Regions from separate parts of the Paenisporosarcina macmurdoensis genome, predicted to be linked through region 2. Evidence: riboswitches for the same ligand, from Rfam matches in the RefSeq annotation. Region 2 holds a riboswitch; each other region holds the start of a gene.
The links. Region 2 has a riboswitch for S-adenosylmethionine ahead of ACFPYN_RS01100 (M20 family metallopeptidase). Riboswitches for the same ligand answer to the same signal wherever they lie in the genome.
Positions count from the first base shown of each region.

Region 1: linked by a shared signal. The riboswitch ahead of ACFPYN_RS00600 (methionine ABC transporter ATP-binding protein) and the one ahead of ACFPYN_RS01100 (M20 family metallopeptidase) in region 2 are both predicted to bind S-adenosylmethionine.
Region 3: linked by a shared signal. The riboswitch ahead of ACFPYN_RS08535 (methionine ABC transporter ATP-binding protein) and the one ahead of ACFPYN_RS01100 (M20 family metallopeptidase) in region 2 are both predicted to bind S-adenosylmethionine.
Region 4: linked by a shared signal. The riboswitch ahead of ACFPYN_RS05215 (2,3-diketo-5-methylthiopentyl-1-phosphate enolase) and the one ahead of ACFPYN_RS01100 (M20 family metallopeptidase) in region 2 are both predicted to bind S-adenosylmethionine.

Region 1 covers NZ_JBHSRI010000002.1:125,849-130,059, reverse strand. Annotated here, with positions in the region: gene ACFPYN_RS00610 (acyl-CoA dehydrogenase family protein) at 1-1,218, opposite strand, end outside; gene ACFPYN_RS00605 (MerR family transcriptional regulator) at 1,263-1,646, opposite strand; SAM riboswitch class I at 1,886-2,001, shown strand; gene ACFPYN_RS00600 (methionine ABC transporter ATP-binding protein) at 2,148-3,179, shown strand; gene ACFPYN_RS00595 (methionine ABC transporter permease) at 3,193-3,843, shown strand; gene ACFPYN_RS00590 (MetQ/NlpA family ABC transporter substrate-binding protein) at 3,859-4,211, shown strand, end outside.
Region 2 covers NZ_JBHSRI010000002.1:246,755-250,965, forward strand. Annotated here, with positions in the region: gene ACFPYN_RS01100 (M20 family metallopeptidase) at 371-1,576, opposite strand; SAM riboswitch class I at 1,943-2,063, opposite strand; gene ACFPYN_RS01105 (AzlD domain-containing protein) at 2,243-2,551, opposite strand; gene ACFPYN_RS01110 (AzlC family ABC transporter permease) at 2,551-3,237, opposite strand; gene ACFPYN_RS01115 (helix-turn-helix domain-containing protein) at 3,315-3,872, shown strand; gene ACFPYN_RS01120 (TVP38/TMEM64 family protein) at 3,930-4,211, shown strand, end outside.
Region 3 covers NZ_JBHSRI010000009.1:184,189-188,399, reverse strand. Annotated here, with positions in the region: gene ACFPYN_RS08545 (MetQ/NlpA family ABC transporter substrate-binding protein) at 1-387, opposite strand, end outside; gene ACFPYN_RS08540 (methionine ABC transporter permease) at 443-1,111, opposite strand; gene ACFPYN_RS08535 (methionine ABC transporter ATP-binding protein) at 1,104-2,129, opposite strand; SAM riboswitch class I at 2,216-2,322, opposite strand; gene ACFPYN_RS08530 (thioredoxin family protein) at 2,380-2,688, opposite strand; gene ACFPYN_RS08525 (toprim domain-containing protein) at 2,702-3,043, opposite strand; gene gcvH (glycine cleavage system protein GcvH) at 3,124-3,504, opposite strand; gene ACFPYN_RS08515 (arsenate reductase family protein) at 3,579-3,938, opposite strand; gene ACFPYN_RS08510 (acyl-CoA dehydrogenase family protein) at 4,019-4,211, opposite strand, start outside.
Region 4 covers NZ_JBHSRI010000004.1:44,774-48,984, forward strand. Annotated here, with positions in the region: gene ACFPYN_RS05200 (DMT family transporter) at 1-302, shown strand, start outside; gene ACFPYN_RS05205 (hypothetical protein) at 356-640, shown strand; gene ACFPYN_RS05210 (SDR family NAD(P)-dependent oxidoreductase) at 861-1,595, opposite strand; SAM riboswitch class I at 1,760-1,865, shown strand; gene ACFPYN_RS05215 (2,3-diketo-5-methylthiopentyl-1-phosphate enolase) at 1,937-3,139, shown strand; gene ACFPYN_RS05220 (2-hydroxy-3-keto-5-methylthiopentenyl-1-phosphate phosphatase) at 3,136-3,795, shown strand; gene ACFPYN_RS05225 (methylthioribulose 1-phosphate dehydratase) at 3,792-4,211, shown strand, end outside.

The DNA.
Region 1 (4,211 bases), 120 kb from region 2:
TGTCACAAAATCTTCGATATAGCCGTTACCACCGTGCATTTCAATCGCTTCATGAGCAAAGAGAATCGCTTGTTCAGCTGTTTCTTTTTTCAAAATAGCAATATATAAACGATTTAATATGATTTCTTCATCACTGGCTACTTTGGCAACCATACGATCATATAACTGTATTAAATCAAACACGGTTGTTAGCTCAACTTCCATTTTGGCTGTCAACTTCCCTAATGTGTCCTGAACCATTGGAAAGGCCACTAGTTTTTGCCCAAACGCATCTCGCCGTTGTGCATAATCGGTGGCTTCATTTAAAGCGCGTCTCATAATCCCAAGAGACGCAACAGCATTACAAATGCGGGATAAATTTAAGGCTTCCATCATATATTTCAAACCATTAGCTTTGTCTCCAACTACATACGCAAGTGCCCCGTCAAACTCTACTTCTCCACTAGGGACAGCTCGAACACCTAACTTATCCTTCAATCTGCGAATTGAAATTCCGTTTAACGTACCATCTTCACGTCGCAAAGGCACCGCAAAAAGTGTCAATCCTCTTGAACCTTCCTGGGCACCTTCAATTCTGGCAAGGACCATAGCAACACCAGCCATTCCAGCATTCGAAGCAAAATATTTTTCACCGAATAGTCTAAAATGACCGCCATCTGCAACAGCCCTCACAACATTTGCCCCTACATCCGATCCACCTTGTCGCTCCGTCAAAAATGTAGCACCTTCAAATAATTCAACATCACCAGTTGCACACACATGTGGCAAGAATTGCGCTTTCAGTTCGTCATTTGCATACTGTTCCAGTAAAAATGCAGTTGCCATCGTTAACGTTACTGGACAGTAAAAGCCCGCTTCCGCTTGTGACAATACATAACCTTGTGCAAAACTATACATATAGTTTCCCTTGCTTCCGAGTTCAGGAATCTCCTTGTGCACATACCCTACAATGCCTGTCTCATATGTTTCATTCACAGTTTTCTTATACCCTTCATTGACCCATACTTCAGAAACATCTTCACCGTAGCGATCGAATTTCACTAACCTCGGTTCGCCTTCACGGTCTGTATGCCTCGCACGCTCATCAATTTCATTGGCGACTTGTTCTCCAAACTCAAGTAAGGCCTTTTGCGCATAAGGGAACATCTCCGGCTCTAGCCCATGTCTCAAAATCGTTTGCAAAGTTTCATCATTAGAATAAAAATTGCGACGCGTCATTTACTCTCCCACTCTCTCAAAAGATTTAAAGGTACCAAGCACTTTCATTGCATATTCCCCTTTAAGTTGGTTAACTTCTCCGTAAACTGATGTAGCAACAATTCCATTTCCGACTTCATCTCCTGCAATTCACGAATCTTTAAATCAACTTGTGCCACACGATTATTGCCATACTCAATCGTCCGTTCCAATTGCCTTAAACCACTGCGATCCTGATCAAACAACAACACCATTTCTTTAATTTCCTCCAAATTAAAACCATACTGCTTTCCTCGAACAATAAGCTTCAATTTCGCACAATCCCTTGGTCCAAACACTCGAATATTGCTATCCGTCCTCTGCGGCTTCAACAAACCAAGTTCCTCATAATACCGAATCGTTCGTGTTGTTAGCCCAAACTCCCGCGCCATATCGGCAATACTTTTCAAACCCAACACCTCAGTCAGCTATTTTTATGTATTTTATCATTAACGCTAACGTTAACTTCAAGTTTTTTTAACAAAAATAAAATCGTTCAAACTTAACATACCCTTCCCTAATTCAGCATACAATTCTTTATCTCACTAAAAATACCACTAATTTTTCTGTCTATTCCGACTATTAAACGACTAGTTGACAGGCTCTTTTATTAGATATATAGTGAACAACATAATTAAATATGCGTTAATTCTTATCAAGAGATGTGGAGGGCCTGGCCCTATGATACCTCAGCAGCGGGTTTTTACTTTTTGTAAAAATACTGTGCTAATTCCAGCGGACAATTATTTGTTCGATAGATGAGAAGAGTGTTCGAGCTAATTTTCTGTGGATTTATGTCCGCATTTCTTTTGCATACGTATGCCTCTTCTGTCTATCGACAGAGGGGGCATTTTTTGTTGTCCACCTCCTGTCTCAGATAACGAGCATGACAAAGAAAGGGGCGACATTACGTGATTGAATTTCAACAAGTAACAAAATCATTTCAAACAAAAAAACAAACAGTTGAAGCATTAAAAGGTATCGACCTAACTGTAGAGAAAGGAGACATTTTTGGAGTTGTAGGTTACAGTGGCGCCGGCAAAAGCACACTCATTCGCCTCGTCAATTTACTCGAGCGACCAACAACTGGGCAAGTGCTCGTTGATGGCCAACCATTAACTGATTTGAAACCAAAACAACTGAGAGCAGAAAAGAAAAAAATCGGCATGATCTTTCAACATTTCAACTTACTTAATTCCAAAACCGTTTTCGACAATGTAGCCATCCCGCTTGTATTATTAGGAACACCAAAAACAATCATTAAAGAACGTGTTGAAGAACTGCTTGAATTTGTTGGCTTATCTGACAAAGAAAAAAACTATCCAGAACAATTATCTGGAGGTCAAAAACAGCGAATCGGCATTGCCCGTGCACTTGCAACTAACCCATCCATCCTATTATGTGATGAAGCAACGTCAGCACTCGATCCACAAACAACAAGCGCCGTATTGCAGCTGCTTAAAAAAATTAACCAACAATACAATATCACCATCCTACTCATTACACATGAAATGTCCGTCATTCGTGAAATCTGCAATAAAGTCGCTGTGATGGAAGGCGGTCTCGTCGTTGAGCAAGGTTCCGTATTTGAAGTTTTTGCAGCACCCAAAACCGAAATCGCTAAAAACTTTGTGCGGACAGTCATTCATGATGAAATTCCACAAAGCGTCCTTAAAAATGCTGCGGTCTCAAATAAGCATCCAATCATTTGGAAAATTAATTTTGTGGGCAACACATCAAGTCAGCCTTTGCTGTCAACCATCGCTAAGAAATACGATGTTCACTTAAGCGTACTCTCTGCTAATATTTCTGAAATTCAAGAAACGCCTTTTGGTAACTTGATTATCGAAGTAACTGGTGAACCACTGGAGATTCACAAAGCCTTAACTTACATAAAAGACGATGGGTTTATCGTTCAGGAGGTGGATTTAAATAATGAGTAATACACTTTGGGGCATGGAAATAACAGCAGAACAATTACTCACAGGCTTCGGTGACACACTTTATATGGTCGCCATATCCCTATTATTTTCAGCACTTATCGGTCTGCCACTCGGTATTTTGCTTGTCATTACTCGAAAAGGTCATATCTTGGACAGCAAGTGGATTTTCAACATTTTAAATCCGGTCATCAACATCTTGCGCTCGGTACCGTTCATTATTCTACTTGTTGCCATTATTCCATTGACAAGATTGATTGTCGGCTCTGCCATTGGGACCACTGCAGCAATCGTCCCTCTTGTCTTTTACGCAGCTCCTTATATAGCGAGACTTGTCGAGAACTCTTTACTTGAAGTCGACAAAGGAATTATTGAAGCTGCTCAGTCCATGGGCGCTACTGTTCCACAAATTATCTTTAAATTCTTAATTCCAGAGGGCTTAAGTTCTCTTATTCTCACCTTCACCACGGCAACGATTGGCTTAGTTGGTGCATCTGCTATGGCCGGTGCAGTTGGAGCTGGAGGAGTCGGTGACTTAGCCATCACTTATGGCTATCAACGATTCGATACGATGACCATGATCGTCACCGTGGCAGCACTCGTCATTATCGTTCAATTATTACAATCAACTGGAAACCTGGTTTCAAAACAAATAAGAAGAAGATAACTGGAGGTAGGGAAAATGAAGAAATTTGTATTGGTTTTGATCGTTTTAACATTAAGTTTATTAGCAGCTTGTGGCAATGAAGAAGGTAGCGCAGAAGGCTCAGACAAAGTAAAAGTTGGCGTAAGCGGCGGAGACACACGCACGTGGGATTACATCGTGGAAATCGCAAAAGAAAAAGGACTTGAAATTGAACTCGTCAAATTTAACGATTACATCCAACCAAACATCGCATTAGCAGAAGGCGAAATTGATGCCAACGCATTTCAAACTATCTCGTACTTTGACGAATTTAAAGCAGATCAAAAATTAGACCTTGAAGCAATTGCCTCAACTGTTATCGCACCAATGGGTATCTATTCGAAAAAACA
Region 2 (4,211 bases):
AGCTGCTATGAGCGGATTTCTGAATGCTATGAGCGGATTCGTGTCGACTATCAGCGCAAAAGACGTGGGTATCGGCGAATCTTTGTCGACTATCAGCGGTTCTGTGTCGACTACGAGCGTTTCAACAAAAATGGGGACATCCAGCTTCAGTGGATGTCCTTAACAAGTCAGACTTTCATCATTCCAACTCAAGTGTCGAGCTAGAATGAGATTCTCTAAGGGAAAAGTCGGCGTTATGGGTCTTTACATCAATTTTCCAAAGTTCTCTTAACGGTGGGTGGCTAAATGGCCATTCACTTTTTTTGATGAAAAGAATGGAGCGGCAACAAAAAAACGAGCGGCGAATGAGCCACTCGAATGATTTAAACATCTATTTTTCATCCTTCGCTTTAAGTGCTACTTCATGTGCTTTTCGTACTTGATGAAGTAATGCTGGTTCACTCAATAAGCGATAACCTGCTCCGGCAAGTGTTTTTGCTCCAGTAACTAGAGCCTTGTAACCAACATCAGAGTTTGCGGCTTCACGAAATTCATTTGTATGAGCAATCAATTCGTCAGGTCCAATTTTAATATAAGGATGTGCTGTCGGTACGACATAACTGATGTTTCCTGCATCGGTTGAGCCTAACCCTCGGCTTCTTTTTGAGAATACTACTTCACCATGTGATTCCAATTCTTCATGTAAAACACTGTCTAGTACATTGTTTAAGACGAAGTCCTGAACTTCATTTTGGAATCGTTCAACTTTAACGGTTGCACCAGTTGATAAAGCAGCACCTTCTGCAATCGCACGAATACGTGTACTTACAGCTTCTGTTTTAGCCCATGTGTCTGCACGAATGTAAAAGCGAGCGGATGCATAGTCAGGCACAATGTTCGGTGCATCGCCACCATGTGTGATGATACCGTGAATGCGTACATCACTAGTGACGTGTTGACGGAGGGCATTGATGCCATTGAATAATTGAATGACCGAATCCAATGCGTTTATGCCTTTTTCAGGAGAACCAGAAGCATGTGCTGCTGTGCCATAAAAATGAAAATCAAGTGGATCCACAGCAAGGGTGGGGCTAGTCAAACTTGTACGTCCTGATGGATGAATCATTAAAGCAACATCCACATTTTCTAATAAACCATGTCGAACAAAGCTTCCTTTTGCACTACCGTTAGGACCGCCTTCTTCTGCAGGAGTTCCAAGTACAATAACTTTTCCGCCAGTCTCAAACAATACTTCTGATAGGGCTATACCTGCAGCAACACTTGTTGTGCCAATTATATTATGGCCACAAGCATGACCTAAGCCTGGAAGTGCATCATATTCTGCTAAGAAAGCAATAGTAGGGCCTTCCACACCAGAATCTTTAACAGCATAAAAGGCAGTGTCATGACCAGCCACACTAAGAGTCACTTCAAAACCAAATTCGCGCAAATACTCGCTTAAAGAATAGCTAGCAAAGACTTCTTCATTACCAATTTCAGGTTTCGCATGGATTTCTTTTGCCAATGAGATTAATCGCTCAGCGTGGCTATCAATACTTTCATAAATGCGAGATTTCGAATCAATTACCAATGTCATATTATGTTCCTCCAATTTTTTATTATTGACTCTGTTGAATTATGTTTACTTACTAGGCGCAATTATACTCTTCCAGTTGTTCTCCAATTTCAACATCATTTTTTTACAGGTCCTTATTAAAAAAGTCTTGGATTACTTATGAATCTGTGTGTTGAAATAAATTCCTGTGAACTGGGAAACCTCCTTATTGAAGAATGGTCAATTATTGTCATTCAGGAAGTGGGGAACCCCATGTAGTGAGAAATAATTGATTCCGCAAGCAATTTTAGCGCATCAACTTTCTATCTCTGAACGAAAAAAAGAGAGCTTTCTTTTTCTTATACTCAAGAAAAAGAAGGCTCTCCGAATTTACGGAAAACCATCTCGTTCTCATCTTCCAAGCGATTACATGCGTTCGCTTGCAGGAGTTGGCACAGTGTTCAACAATTATGTTGAACCCGCTGCCGAGACGTCAAAGGGCCTGTCCCTCGGTCTCTCTAGATAAGAAAGTGATGTGTTGCTATAAAATTGTTGCAAGAATTGATTTTGACTTTACGCCTTTCGAAATAAATCGTCAACCTTTATTAAAAAGTAAAACTATTCAGACAATTATATAATATGTAAGTTTTAGATCCAAATAGATTAAAATTAATTCATGAATGGCGAAGTGTATAAGGAACAACAATATCAACTTATCAAGCTATAAAAAGCCAATACGGCAATTGAACCCATAACAACGAGTATCACATTTGCTCCAGCAAACGCTAACGCGAATGCTGCGATGGCACCTATCAAGCCAAATAATAAATGGCCTTCTTGAACAAAAAGAATGGCAGGAAATATCAATGCACCTAATACAGCAAAGGGAATATTTCTTAAGACACCACTAACGAGCGGCGGTAATTCACGTCCTTCTAAAAAGGTTAACGGAACAACTCGCGGAATATAGGTCACAATCGCCATTCCAAGAATCATCCACCAATACCACTTCTCCATTAAGCGACACGTCCTTTCCGGGTATATAGAATTTCAACCAAAATCGCCGAACCTAAAGTGGCGACTAATATGGCCCAACCAGTTGATAATAAGCCGCTCCAATACAAGGCACTGTGAATAACTGCCCCGAACAAGGCAAGCAATGCTACTTTTCGATTGCCTTTCATTGAAGGAACGAGCAAGCCTACAAACATTGCATATAATGCTATAGACATGGCTGCTTGGAGGAACGCGGGTAAATTTGCGCCTATGACATGGCCGAGAGCAGTAAAGACCACCCAACTGCCATAGGAGATCAATATGACACCTGCAGCAAAGGAGGTCCTGATTGTTTCTTGTTTTTGTGTTGCTAATACGGAAAATGATTCATCGGTAACGCCAAATGCATAAATGGCTTTTTTCCAACGTGCATCCGGCTGCATCTTTTCATTCAATGAAGCCGTCATTAGAAAGTGACGAATGTTAACGACAAACGTATTTAAAACAATTAATATGGGATCAACGCCCGTTGTAATTAAGGTTAAAGATATGTATTGAGCAGCACCTGCAAAAACAAACATACTCATGGCCGTTGCTTCCCACATAGATAAGCCGCTTGTTTTAGCGAGTAAGCCAAAAGTTAAAGCAATTGGAAAGTAACCGATAGCTATGCTTAAACCGGCTCGAATGCCATTCATAAATGTCATATGTCATATGCTCCTCTCGCTGAATGTTTAATAGATTATACATCTGTATGTTAAAATAAACAATGAGAGGTGAAATTATGGAACAGATGAGACGTAATTTAGGTGTTCAACTAAAAAAGATTAGACATCAACGTGGTATGAGTTTAGATGATATTGCGAAACTGACCGATGTCAGTAAAGCGCAACTTGCCCAAATGGAAAAAGGGGAGTCTAATCCAACCGTATCAACTATTTGGAAAATTGCAGATGGGCTGAAAGTTAGTTTCTCTTCTCTTTTACAAGCACCAAAATCTACTTTAAAGAAAATCTCATCTTCAGAAATTCCATTCTTAACAGAAGATGAAGGCCGCTATCGCGTATTTTCCGTCATTCCGTATAGCCCGGAACGTGGATGGGAATTTTACAGGATCGAGTTAGATCCACACTGTTCGTATGAAAGTGTTGCTCATATGGATGGAGTCGAGGAATCGTTAACAGTTATCCAAGGGGAGATACAAATCATATTGGAAGCTGAAGAAATTAAATTAGATACAGGTGACACCTTGGTTTTTTCAGGTAACCAAACCCACTGTTATGTGAACACGCGTGACACAATGTCTGTTATACACCTGATCATTACCTATCAATATGTTTGATGCGAGCTTGTCTCGGGAAAACTGGCAATACCTATACTATTTTTGAGGATGAGGAACATGTTTGATTGGCTAACCGCAGAAAATTTATTAGAACTAACTAGAGATTACAAATCACTTGGACCTCTAATCGGATTCTTATTGCCATTTTTAGAATCTTTTTTACCATTTTTACCCCTATTTGCATTCGTTTTTGCCAATGCTAGCGCATATGGTTTATGGATAGGTTTTTTAATATCTTGGGCAGGAACAACTATTGGTTCTTATATTGTGTTTTTAATCATTCGAAAATATGGACGTGCACGCTTTCTTGGAGTCATGACCAAACATGAACGTGTTCAA
Region 3 (4,211 bases), on a different contig from region 2:
ACCTTCTGGAAGTTCTTCTAACGATTTATATTTTTTAGAGTAAACACCGATAGGTTCAATATGAATTTCGCCTGCATTGACAAAATCATAGCCATTATCTGCGATTTGTGATTCTAAATAAGGAATATGTTGAAAGTAGTTCGCATCCAAATCACCAGATTCTAAATCTTTATTCGGTAAAATATAGTCTTGATAAGTTTCGATTTCAAGGTTAATCCCTTGTTCTTCAAGCAATGGTTTCACTTTTTCTAGGATTTCAGCGTGTGGAGTGTTTGAAGCTCCCACTACTAATTCCTTGCTGTCTCCAGAAGATTCGCTATCTCCACCACATGCTGCTAGTGTGATTGCACTTACTGATAATAATATTCCTGCTACAAATTTCTTCATGATTGTCTCTCCCTTTTCCTGATATATGTGATCGAGTAGGACTCGAAGGCACCAATTATCGTTTATCTGCTTTTGATGTGAATGTATCGCCGATCCATTGGATCATAAAGACAATAATTAAGATCAGAATTGTCGATACGATCGTGACATCTTCACGACTACGTTGGAATCCATCTAAGAATGCCAAGTTTCCTAATCCGCCTGCTCCAATAATACCTGCCATTGCTGTATAGCCAACAAGGGCAACGGCTGTAACTGTAAGTCCTGAAAGTAATGCTGGAAGTGACTCAGGTAATAAAACTTTCCAAATAATTGTGGACGTCTTAGCACCCATTGAGCGAGCTGCTTCGATTACCCCTTTATCAATTTCACGTAAAGCAATTAACACCATACGTGCATAAAAAGGTGCAGCACCAATGATAAGTGCTGGTAATGCTGCATTTGCACCACGAATGGTATCAAGTAAAAACTTAGTAAACGGGATTAACAAAATGATTAAGATGATAAACGGGATGGATCTGAAGATGTTAACAAATGCACCAGTTAACCAATACACTATTTTATTTGCCCATAATTGATGTGGGCTAGTCAGGAATAGCAAAATACCTAGTGCAAGTCCAATGACAAATGTGAAACCAGTGGCCATTGCAGACATATATAGTGTTTCCAGTGAAGCTTCCCACATTTTTTCCCAATCAACATTAGGTAGAAGGTTTTCAATCATGTGAGATCACCTCCGTATGAACATCTTGTCCGTGTAAATAATCTATTGCTTCATCAATCGCTAAGGTAGCTCCATCAATTTGCAGATACAATGTTCCGTATGCGCCATTTTGAGTTTGGGTAATATTTCCTTGCACGATATTCACTTCAACTTGGTATTTTTTAATTAACCTCGAAAGGATAGGTTGTTCTGTTCGATCCCCAACAAACACGAGTTTCACGAGCTTGCCTGAAGGATATTGCTCAATAAGATGAGCGATTGTTTGACTAGCTTCTTCTGGACCATTAACTTGTTCTACAAAGCGTTTTGTAATGTCCTGTTGAGGTGTTTGGAAGATTTCGAGTACTGAACCCATCTCAACTACTTTCCCCGCTTCCATAACAGCAACGCGATGACAGATTTTACGAATAACATGCATTTCATGTGTTATGAGTGCAATCGTTAACCCTAAGCGTTTGTTAATATCCACGAGCAACTCTAGTATTTGATCCGTTGTTTCTGGGTCGAGCGCTGATGTAGCTTCGTCACAAAGTAATACTTCGGGGTTATTTGCAAGCGCACGCGCAATTCCAACACGTTGTTTTTGCCCACCTGATAATTGAGAGGGATACGCTTTCTCTTTCCCAGTTAATCCAACTAGTTCGATTAACTCTTTTACTCGTTCCTTGCGTTTCGTTTTGCTTATTCCTGCAATTTCAAGCGGGAATGAAATATTGTCTTCAACTGTTCGAGACCACAGTAAGTTAAAGTGTTGAAAAATCATGCTAACTTTTTGTCTAGCACTTCGAAGCGCTTGGCCCGAGCTTGATGATATTTCTTGACCGTTAACTGTGACACTTCCGGAAGTTGGTTTTTCTAGTCCGTTTAACAATCGGATTAATGTGCTTTTACCAGCACCACTATAGCCAATAATGCCGAAAATCTCGCCTTGTTCAACTGTCAATGTAACGTCATCTACTGCAATAAGTTGACCATTACTTGTTTTGAATGTTTTTGATAAGTTTTGTAATTGAATCATTCCTCTAGTTCACCTCTGAATTTAAAAAGTCCCTTCCGCAGAAAAGCAGAAGGGACTAATTGCATAGTAATATACGTTAGACCGTTCTCTCATCTTTCAAAGCAAAGTACTTTGAGTGATTTGGCACCATTTCACAAATTGTGTCGGTTGCCGGGCTTCATAGGGCACTTCCCTCAGCCTCTCTTTATAAGAGTTTACGATATTAAGTTTTTGGTTACGAGTGATAATGTAACACGTTCAAAAGTGAACGTCAAATATTTTTTCTCAAACGATCGTATAGATAAGGAACAGATTGGAACGCGTATATTTTTTCGCGGACTTGACCATTCTCAGCAATTAATAAACAAGGTACACTTTCAATTTGCTGGTCTACTGCTATATTTTCTACATAATTCAAATTAGCTTGGCCAATTTTCACACTTGGTAATAGTTCTTCTACCACTTCCATCATTTTAGATGCTACTTGGCAAGTTCCACACATAGGCGCGTATAAATAATAGGCTGCAATATTGGCGCTTTGAGAATTAGATTCCCACTCAGCAGTTGTCCATTCTTTCATCGTCTTCATCCTTTTATGCTATAAATTCCGATTTCACATCAATATTCGCTCCGAGTAAAATGGTCGCTAAGACTTTCATAGGGGTTGTCGCGACTTCACGGTATGTTACATCCGTATATAAATGAAGCGCTTCAGGAAATTCACGTTTAATGAGCGCACGTAATTTCTCCCCTGATTCATCAGCATCTACAAATATATACATTTCCCCTTGCTCGTAAGGAACCAGTAACTCTTCTAAACGCGAGACACTGACTGTTCCGTTCGTGCAAATAATTTCAATAGGCTCTGCGAGAAGTTGTAGTATTCGTTGTTTATCTGAACGACCTTCAACAACTATGACTTTATCTGAAAGCATGGAATCCCTCCAAACTAGACTCATTTATGCGCTAGATATGCAAAAAACGCCGAACAAATGTCGGCGTTTCACAAACAATTTTACTCTTGAGTCATTTTTTCGTATTGCTCAGCCGTCATCAATGAGTCAATTTCAGTAACATCCGTTGGTTCGATAACGACCATCCATGCATTTTCGTATGGAGATTCATTAACAAATTCAGGGCTGTCTTCTAAGCCACTGTTTACTTCAACCACTTTACCACTGATCGGTGCATAAAGTTCAGAAACAGTTTTAACAGATTCAACACTGCCAAAAGGCTCGTTTGTTTTAATATCGTCTCCTACTTGAGGAAGTTCAACGAATACAATATCACCAAGCTCAGATTGAGCGAAGTGAGTAATACCAATGCGTGCTTTGCCATCTTCAACTTTAACCCATTCGTGTTCTTCAGAGTAGCGTAAATCTTTTGGTGTGCTCATTAATACCCCTCCAAATATGTAATATAATCATCTTCAGTTTGACATAATCTTTCCCTAAAAACAAGAACAGTTAATTAGCGTTTCCAATTCTCAATAAAATCCGATTCTTTAAAGCCGACCGTTACTTTCAAGCCATCTGTAACAAGGGGTCTTTTAATTAACATTCCGTCTGAAGACAGCAATTTAAATTGCTCATCGTCTGACATGGTTGGTAGTTTATCTTTCAAGCCAAGCTCACGGTATTTCATGCCACTCGTATTGTAAAATTTCTTAAGGGGCAGACCACTTGTCTCTACAATTTTTTTCAATTCTTCGATTGTAGGCGGTGTTTCTACGATATGTACATCATGATACGATAACCCTTCAGCATCTAACCATGCTTTTGCTTTTCTACATGTACCACATTTAGGATATCCATAATACGTTATTGCCATTCTTCTTCATCCTCCTCAGTTAAATCTATTTTATCAAAAAAAAATCCAAACGCCTCTTGAGAAGCGTTCGGATTTCCTAATTAAACGATATATTTTTCAGCATCGATTATTTTTACAGACGCTTCACGTTTTTTAGCAATCACGTTGTAAGGCGTTGAACGTGTTAATTTACGAAGTGCAGAAAGCATCATACGTAAGTTGTCACCTTCAACCGCAGCAATCAATGTTTCTTTCGCATCTTTTTCTATACTTGCAAATGCTTCTTGACAGAAG
Region 4 (4,211 bases), on a different contig from region 2:
TTTTAATCATTGCAGGACTATTTGAAATGACTGGAGTAGTGATGATCAACCAAGTGCATAAAAATCGCAACTGGAAATCGATCACAGGATTGTTCGTCAGCTTTGGCGCTAGTTTCTTGTTCCTTGCGTTAGCGATGGAAAGTCTTCCAATGGGAACGGCTTATGCGGTATGGACAGGTATTGGTGCCTCTGGCGGTGCGATTTTAGGCATGATATTATACGGGGAGCCTAAAACGTGGTTGCGCGTGTTGTTTATTGCCATGGTGTTAAGTGCAGCGGTTGGATTGAAGTTTATTTCGTAATGGTATGATGCAGGAATTGAACACGTAATGCGTGATCTTAAGGGGGAAGTTATGTGTCGATTTGGATCTCCATTATCGCAACTGTTTTATTCGGACTTGTTGGCATTTCTTGCTTTTATTCCGCATTTAAAACATACAAAGACGATGAAGATGGAGAGATTGAAGATTTCGGTGTCGTTGGATCAATAGAGTTTATCGACATATTTTTTGTATTTGTTTTATGGCTTTGTAAAAAGTTTTTTTCTCAAAGTCATTATATTCCAGCGTTTCGTACAGTCTCGTTTCTTATGGGGCTAATGATGATCGGGATTATCATCTTATTCTGGCTTATAGTTTAGCTGTAACCTCAGATTTGCTTCTATTGTCGCAACTTTATTAGTTATCGTCGCAACTTTTACCGTTATCATCGTAACTTCTTGAATTATTGTCGTAACTTTTCACGTTATTGTCGCAACTATCCAATTTTCTCCTAATTAAAACAAGAGACCTGCTTCGCTTTTTCGGCGAGCCAGGTCTCTTTTTATAAAGGAATCATCTTTTCAACTTAACAACAGAAGGTTACTGAGCAGTATACCCACCATCTACCAATAAGTTCGCCCCTGTGACAAAACTCGCTTCATCTGAGGCAAGGAAAACAACGGCGTTTGCCACTTCTTGTGATTCACCTAGGCGGCCAAGTGGGTGTAGTGATACCAAGTGTTTCCTTGTCGCATCATCTAATTGATCCAGCAATGGCGTGTTGATGTAACCAGGACACACGGCGTTTACACGAATACCTTGAGAAGCATATTCCACAGCAAGGGCGCGTGTCATGTTTACGACGCCACCTTTTGCTGCTGTGTAAGAAGCGGTAGCTGCTTGGCCAACATGACCTAAGATGGATGCGCAGTTGACGATGCTCCCGCTACCTTGTTTGACCATTTCTATTAATGCGTATTTCGCACATAAAAATACGCCAGATAAGTTAACGGAAATCGTTTTATTCCAGTCTTCCAATGACAACTCATGAGTAGAACCAGTTGACCCGATACCTGCGTTGCTAAATAAAATATCCACTTTGCCAAACGTATCCACGGAGTGCTTAACCATTGCTTCAACTTGTTCCTCATTTGAAACGTCAACATGGATGAATGAAACGCCTTCACCTAGTTCGTCCGCAAGTTTTTGACCACCCGCATCATCAAAATCTGCGATGACTACTTTCGCGCCTTGCTTGAGCATTTCACGCACAGTAAATTCGCCAATCCCACTTGCGCCACCAGTGACAATCGCTACTTTATCTTGTAATCTCAACTAGAAAACCTCCAGGATTTGTATTTATATTCAAGTTCATCCTACTCCTCTTTGTAACTATCAGTCAATTTCTTCAATTCAGATTTTTATAATAATAGGGTTGACATTAATGGGAATAGATGCAATAATTCGATTTATATTTTTAAAAATACATATCTACATTTTTCTTATCAAGAGCAGGTGGAGGGAACTAGCCCTATGAAACCCGGCAACCGACTTACGCGAGTAGGCACGGTGCTAATTCTTGCAGCAGTAGCTGACAGATAAGAGGATGTTAGTTTTTACTAACCTCTTCTTTTTTGTGAAGAGGTTTTTTTATGTGGATTAAAGAGGTGACGACATTGAGTGAAGTAATCGCGAGTTATTTAGTTCATAACGTAAGAAATTTAGAGAAAAAAGCGGAAGGCATCGCACTTGGGCTGACAGTTGGTTCTTGGACGGACTTGCCTCAACTCGAACAACAACAATTAAAGAAACATAAAGGGCGCGTCGTATCTGTCCAAGCATTAGGTGAGGAGCGCACGAAAGGAATTATTCAAATTGCCTATCCTGCTGCAAATTTTAGTCCCGATTTACCTGCCATTTTAACGACGACTTTTGGCAAACTATCGCTTGATGGAGAGATCAAATTACTTAATTTGGAGTTTAGTGCGGAGCTAGCTACTCACTTCAAAGGACCTAAGTTTGGGATTGAAGGCATTCGCAAGTGGACGGGTGTACAAGATCGACCATTTGTGATGAGTATTTTCAAAGGAATCCTTGGCAAAGATTTATCTTTTTTACTAAACCAACTTGAACAACAAGCAAGAGGTGGCGTGGATTTTGTGAAAGACGATGAGATTTTGTTCGACAACGACTTAACGCCTTTTGAAGAACGGATTACGAAAGGTCGCGAAGTACTTGAAAAAGTCTACTCGGAAACGGGACATCGCACACGCTACGCTGTGAATTTAACAGGTCGAACATTTGACTTAAGAGAAAAAGCGAAGCGTGCAACAGAGCTCGGAGCAGACATGTTGTTGTTTAATGTCTATGCATATGGACTCGATACGCTTCATAGTTTAGCTGAAGATAGGGAAATCACTGTTCCAATCATGGCGCATCCGGCTGTTTCAGGAGCATTCACACCATCTCCACAGTATGGGCTGTCAAACCAACTCGCACTAGGCAAATTACTTCGTTTTGCAGGCGCGGATTTCTCCTTATTCCCGTCGCCATATGGAAGTGTGGCTCTTGAAAAAAGCGAAACGCTACAGATTGTGGAATCACTAACGAAACCGGATTACGTCAAACCAACACTTCCTGTACCGTCAGCGGGAATCCATCCGGGAATGGTACCGCAACTTATCGAAGATTTTGGAATTGACTCGGTAATTAATGCAGGGGGCGGAGTGCACGGGCATCCAGCAGGTTCTGCAGCAGGTGGGAAGGCATTCAGACAAGCGGTCGATGCCACACTTTCAAAGAAAACATTATCAGACGCTGCACAAACAAACGAAGAACTTCAACAAGCACTTGAATTGTGGGGTGACAAAGTCCGATGAGCCAACCAGTTATTTTTTGTGATTTTGATGGCACCATCACAACTAAAGACAATATCATGGCCATCATGAAAAAGTTCGCACCACCTGAATGGGAGCCGATAAAAGACCAAATTCTTGGCCAACAAATATCCATTCAACAAGGTGTTACACAACTATTTAACTTGCTTTCAACGGACCAAAAAGATGAAATCACGCAATTTGTCCTCGACCAGGCACAAATTCGCGAAGGTTTTGAAGACTTTGTTGCGTATACGAAGTCGCAACAGATTCCACTCTTTATCGTATCAGGGGGCATTGATTTCTTCGTCAAACCATTGCTGAAAGATTACATGTCTGAAGACCATATTTATTGCAATGTCGCAGATTTCTCAGGTGATATGATTTCCATCGAGTGGCCACACACATGTGATGAACTTTGTTCAAATGGTTGTGGCTGCTGTAAACCGTCTATCATACGCAAACTGAGTGAAGACAACACATATAAAATCGTCATTGGCGATTCCATTACCGATCTACAAGCTGCCAAACTGGCGGACCAAGTCATTGCACGCGATTTCCTCAGTGAAAAGTGCGTAGAACTCGACATTGCGTTTGAGTCATTTGAAACTTTTTACGATGTCATTCACATTTTAAAGCAATTGGAGGTACACACATGAGCAAGTACTTTTCGCGTTGGAGCGATCTGGCAGCTATCAAAAAAGAATTAGCCGATCGCGATTGGTTTTTTGGAACAAGTGGTAATTTATCGATTAAAGTCTCGAATGATCCCGTTACCTTTCTAGTCACAGCTTCTGGAAAAGACAAACGTAAATTTACGAATCACGACTTTCTATTAGTCGATTCAAATGGAGAAAAGTTAGAGGACACAACGTCGAAACCTTCCGCGGAAACATTGCTGCACGCAAAAATTTATAATAAAACCAACGCAGGCTGCGTTCTTCATGTGCATACCATTGATAACAATGTGATTACAGAACTGTACAAAAACGAAACGCATATTGAATTCACGGGAAATGAAATTATCAAAGCTCTCGGTTCATGGGAGCAAGACGCCAAAGTCAGCATTCCGATT